Regions from separate parts of the Acidovorax sp. GW821-FHT11A03 genome, predicted to be linked through region 1. Evidence: predicted binding sites of a transcription regulator. Region 1 holds the regulator's gene; the other holds the start of a gene.
The links. Region 1 encodes FNR, which switches genes on or off when oxygen is low (the NO sensors DNR and NnrR bind a similar motif). Its sites were predicted from a motif close to TTGATNNNNATCAA; they were not measured.
Positions count from the first base shown of each region.

Region 2: a site for FNR is predicted at 1,384-1,397, ahead of cyoA (ubiquinol oxidase subunit II). Genes of this name have one in related genera too.

Region 1 covers NZ_JBXASG010000003.1:404,207-406,602, forward strand. The annotation lists gene ccoG (cytochrome c oxidase accessory protein CcoG) at 1-442, shown strand, start outside; gene AC1RVY_RS09135 (FixH family protein) at 515-796, shown strand; gene AC1RVY_RS09140 (hypothetical protein) at 848-1,141, shown strand; gene fnr (fumarate/nitrate reduction transcriptional regulator Fnr) at 1,207-1,929, opposite strand; gene hemN (oxygen-independent coproporphyrinogen III oxidase) at 2,116-2,396, shown strand, end outside.
Region 2 covers NZ_JBXASG010000003.1:143,855-146,250, reverse strand. The annotation lists gene AC1RVY_RS07770 (MFS transporter) at 1-1,181, opposite strand, end outside; gene cyoA (ubiquinol oxidase subunit II) at 1,494-2,396, shown strand, end outside.

The sequences.
Region 1 (2,396 bases):
CTGGAGCCAGTCGCAGATCCTGCGGCGCGTCCTGCGGCCTCGCGTGCTGATCTACACCGCCGTGCTGGTGGCACTGTGCGTGGGCATGATGGCCAGCTTGGTCACCCGCACGCCGCTCAAGGTGGATGTGGTGCGCGACCGCGCGGCCCTGTCGCGCATCGTGGCGGGCGGCAAGCTGGAGAATATCTACCGCCTGCAGATCATGAACGCCACCGAAGGCCCCCAGCGCTACCGCATCGGCGCCCGCGGCCTGGACGGGCTGGAGGTGGCCTCTGAAGCCGAGGTGGACATTGGCCCCGCGGAGTCCCGGTGGGTGGCCGTGCGCCTGCAGATACCGTATGGCTCCGCGCCCCCGGGCTCCCATGCCGTGCAGTTCGATGTGCAGGCGGTGGGCGCTGCGGCCCATGTGACCGAGAAGTCCGTATTCCTGGTGCCCCGATGAGGCGACGTGCACCCCGGTGCACGGCACCGGGGACTTTGTATGACCGAGAAGATTTTTGAGGAGCAAGCACCCATGCCATCCAATCCAGCCATCGGCTCCGCCCCCGCCACCGCTGCGCCCTGGTGGAAATTCGGCCACGTCTGGCTGATCATCGCCGGCCCTGCCATCGTCATCGTGGCGGGTTTTGTCACGCTGTGGCTGGCGATTTCGCGGCCAGACCCCGTGGTCGCCGAGGACTACTACCGCCAGGGCATCGAAATCAACAAGACGCTGGAGGCTCCGGAGAAGAGCCTGGCCCCGGCCATGAAGGGCCGCAACCACGCGGCGACACCGGTTCAGGACCAGCCACGCTGAAACCCCTGGCCGAGCAGCGGGTCTGCGCGGCCTTACCAGGAGACAACCCCGATGTGGACGCAACGCCTGATGTGGATTGCATGGCCCGCCTTTCTGATGGCGGGCGCGATGGAGATGCTGGTTTTTGCGATGGTGGACCCGCAGGACCTGCATTGGTTCGGGCAGCCGCTGGCCCTGTCGCGCCAGGGCGTCTACACGCTCGCGTTCTTTGCGTTCTGGGCCATCACCATGGCCTCCAGCGCGTTGACCACGCTGCTGGCAATGTCGCCCTTTGAACTCAACCGCTGCCCCGTGCCTGAAGGCGAGCGCCCTGATGATTGCCGAAAGACATCATCCTGCCCTTGAACAGCGCACCGGCCGGGCTCCGGTGGCAAGGCGTTGCCGGGACGGGCGGACCTGGCTCGCCTTGCTCAGTGGCAGGCGGACTGGTTGTTCACGATGCGCTTGAGCGCGTCGGTCTCGAGGATGCGGACATGGCGCTGCTTGACTTCGACAATGCCTTCTTCCACAAACTTGGAGAAGGTGCGGCTCACGGTCTCGAGCTTGAGGCCCAGGTAGCTGCCGATCTCCTCGCGCGTCATGCGCAGCACCAGCTCGGACTGCGAGAATCCGCGGGCGTGCAGGCGCTGCACCAGATTGAGCAGGAACGCTGCCAGGCGCTCCTCGGCCCGCATGCTGCCCAGCAGCAGCATCACGCCGTGTTCGCGCACGATCTCCCGGCTCATGATCTTGTGCACGTGGTGCTGCAGCGCGGTGACCTCGCGGGACAATTCCTCGATGCGGTCAAACGGCATGACGCAGACCTCGGCGTCTTCCAGGGCCACCGCATCGCAGGTGTGGTGATCATTCACGATGCCGTCCAGGCCGATGATCTCGCCCGCCATCTGGAACCCCGTGACCTGGTCGCGTCCGTCCTCGGTGGCCACGCAGGTCTTGAAAAAGCCGGTGCGGATGGCATAAAGCGAGGTGAACGACTCACCATTGCGAAACAGCGTGCCGCCGCGCTTCACCTTGCGGCGAACTGCAACGACCTCGTCGATGCGGTGCAGTTGCTCTTCGCTCAGGCCCACCGGCATGCACAGCTCGCGCAGGTTGCAATTGGAACAGGCGACTTTGATGGTGAGCGGGTTCATAGGCACAGGGCGGAGTTAGGTTTCGAGCATACCGCCCGATGGCCGAAGAGGGAGTCTCTTGGAGGGCGGGCAGGCGACTGACATGCATCAAATTGTCGCTGTTCCGGCCACTCCATCACTTGATTCATGTCAAGGACATGGGGAGCAGCTTACGGCACAGTCAAGGTGTACGCAAGGATTCGCCCCATGACCGCTGTTTCGCCTGACCTGCTGCGCCGTTTTGACGTACCAGGCCCCCGCTATACCTCCTATCCGACGGCCGACCGGTTTGTGGAAGCCTTCGGCCAGGAGGACTACGCCCTCGCCCTCGAGCAGCGCCGCATGGGCACCCTGACCAAGGCGCTGCCCTTGTCCCTGTATGTGCACATCCCCTTTTGCGAGTCGCTGTGCTACTACTGCGCCTGCAACAAGATCATCACCAAGCACCACGACCGGGCTGAAGTCTATCTGCGCTATCTCAGCCGCGA
Region 2 (2,396 bases), 260 kb from region 1:
TCGGCCGACAAGGCGGCGCCCGTGTAGCGGTACTGGGGCGAGAAATTGGCAGTCACCGTGCCAGAAGCCTGGCCGTACGACAGGCCCAGCAGCACGAAGCCCAGCAGCAGGAACATGGTGCTGCCCACCTCGCCGGAGTTGAGCAACACCGGCGCCATGAAGCTGAACACGCCAATCATCACCGCCATGCCGCCCAGCAGCTTGCGGCGGCCCAGGTGGTCCGACAGCCAGCCCGACACCATGATGGCCCCCGCCGCCAGGAAGGCGCCCACGATCTGCACCCCCAGAATCTGCGTGACGGGTTGTTCCGAGTACAGCGTGATCCACGACAGCGGGAACACCGTGACCAGATGGAACAGCGCAAAACTCGCCAGCGCGGCGAAAGCACCCAAAAGCACATTGCTGCCTTCGTCGCGCACCACGCGGCTCACGGGCACGGGCTGCAGTTCGCGCTCCTGCAGCAGTTCGGCGTACGACTGGCCCACCACCAGGCGCAGGCGGGCGAACAAGGCCACCACGTTCACCGCGAACGCCACGAAGAACGGATAGCGCCAGCCCCAGGCCAGGAATTCCTCGACGGTGAGGCTGCTGTACAGATAGGCAAACAGGCCCGCGGCCAAGACAAACCCCAGCGGCGCGCCCAGCTGCCCGATCATGGCGTACCAGCCCCGGCGGTGCCGGGGGGCGGACATCGCCAGCAGCGACGGCAGGCCGTCCCACGAGCCGCCGAGCGCCAGCCCCTGGCCGATGCGCAGGATCAGCAGCGCCACGATGGCGGTCATGCCCACGTCCTTGTAACCCGGCAGGAAGGCCATGGCCACCGTGCACACCCCCAGCAGGAACAGCGCGATGGTCAGCTTCGTGCCCCGGCCCCAGCGCCGCTGGATGGCCATGGAAATGGCCGTGCCCACGGGCCGCACCACGAACGCCACGGCCAGCAGCGCAAAGGCGGCGAGCGTGCCATCCAGGCGCGACATGAAGGGAAACAGGAACGACGGGAACACCAGCACGCAGGCGATCCCGAAAACGAAGAAGTCGAAATACTCGGACGACCGCCCGATGATCACGCCCACGGCGATTTCGCTGGGAGTGACATCTTCATGCGTGTCCGCCCGGGAGAGAGAGGCTGGGCTTTCTTCGAAGCCGGCCGCGGGGTAGGTGGCAGAGGCGGGGCTGCTCATGAACAGGACTCCTTGTCGTTGTCGGAAAAAACCAGGACGGCTGGGCTCGTCCGCCTGATTTTCAGGGATCGCGCTGCCCGCAAAGGCACCGGGTACCTAGGTTTTACCCGCAAGCCTGCCCCGGGACAAGTACGCCTGGGCCAGGGCGCCGTGCAGGACAACGCCGGCTCTGCCCCCATGCCCCGGATGGGGGCAACAACCTTTGACCCTGGACAAAATGTCCAATGGACAAAAAAGCTAGCAATATTACATTCTGCGGTATCCCGACATCCGCGTTTACCCTCGAATCAACGCCTTGGTAACGCCTTTCACATGTTCAAACTTCCTCACTTTCGCGGGCCTGCCTGGCTCGCCGCCGCTGCTGCCCTGGGCGGCTTGGCCGGCTGCAGCAAGGCGGTGGTCCTCAACCCGGCGGGCGACATCGCGGCCCAGCAGGGCCACATGGTCATCCAGGCCACCTTGCTGATGCTCATCATCATCGTGCCGGTGATCGCCCTCACCCTGTGGTTTGCCTGGAAGTACCGCCAGAACAACACCGCCAACACCGAGGAAGACTACGACCCCGACTGGCACCATTCCACCACCCTGGAGCTGGTGATCTGGACGGTGCCGCTCATGATCATCATCGCCCTGGGCGCGCTGACCTGGATCGGCACGCACAAGCTCGACCCGTACCGTCCGCTGGACCGCATCTCGGCCACCAAGCCCCTGGACACGCAATCCACCCCCATGGAAGTGCAGGTGGTGGCCATGGACTGGAAGTGGCTGTTCCTGTATCCCGAGCTGGGCATCGCCACGGTCAATGAACTGGCGGCGCCGGTGGACCGGCCCATTCTCCTGAAGCTCACGGCCACGTCCACCATGAACGCGTTCTACGTGCCCGACCTCGCCGGGATGATCTACGCGATGCCCGGCATGCAGACCGAGCTGAACGCCGTGATCAACCAGCCCGGCGTGTTCCACGGCATGGCGTCGCACTACAGCGGCTCGGGCTTTTCGGGCATGACCTTCAAGTTCCACGGCCTGGTCCAGGGCGACTTCGAGCAGTGGGTCGCCAGGGCCCGGTCCGAGGGCAAGCCCCTGACCCGCCAGGCCTACATGGCCCTGGCCAAGCCCAGCGAACGCGACCCCGTGCAGCGCTTTGACAGCGTGGAAGAAGGCCTGTACGACAAGGTGCTCAACCGCTGCGTCGAGGACGGCAAGATGTGCATGCAC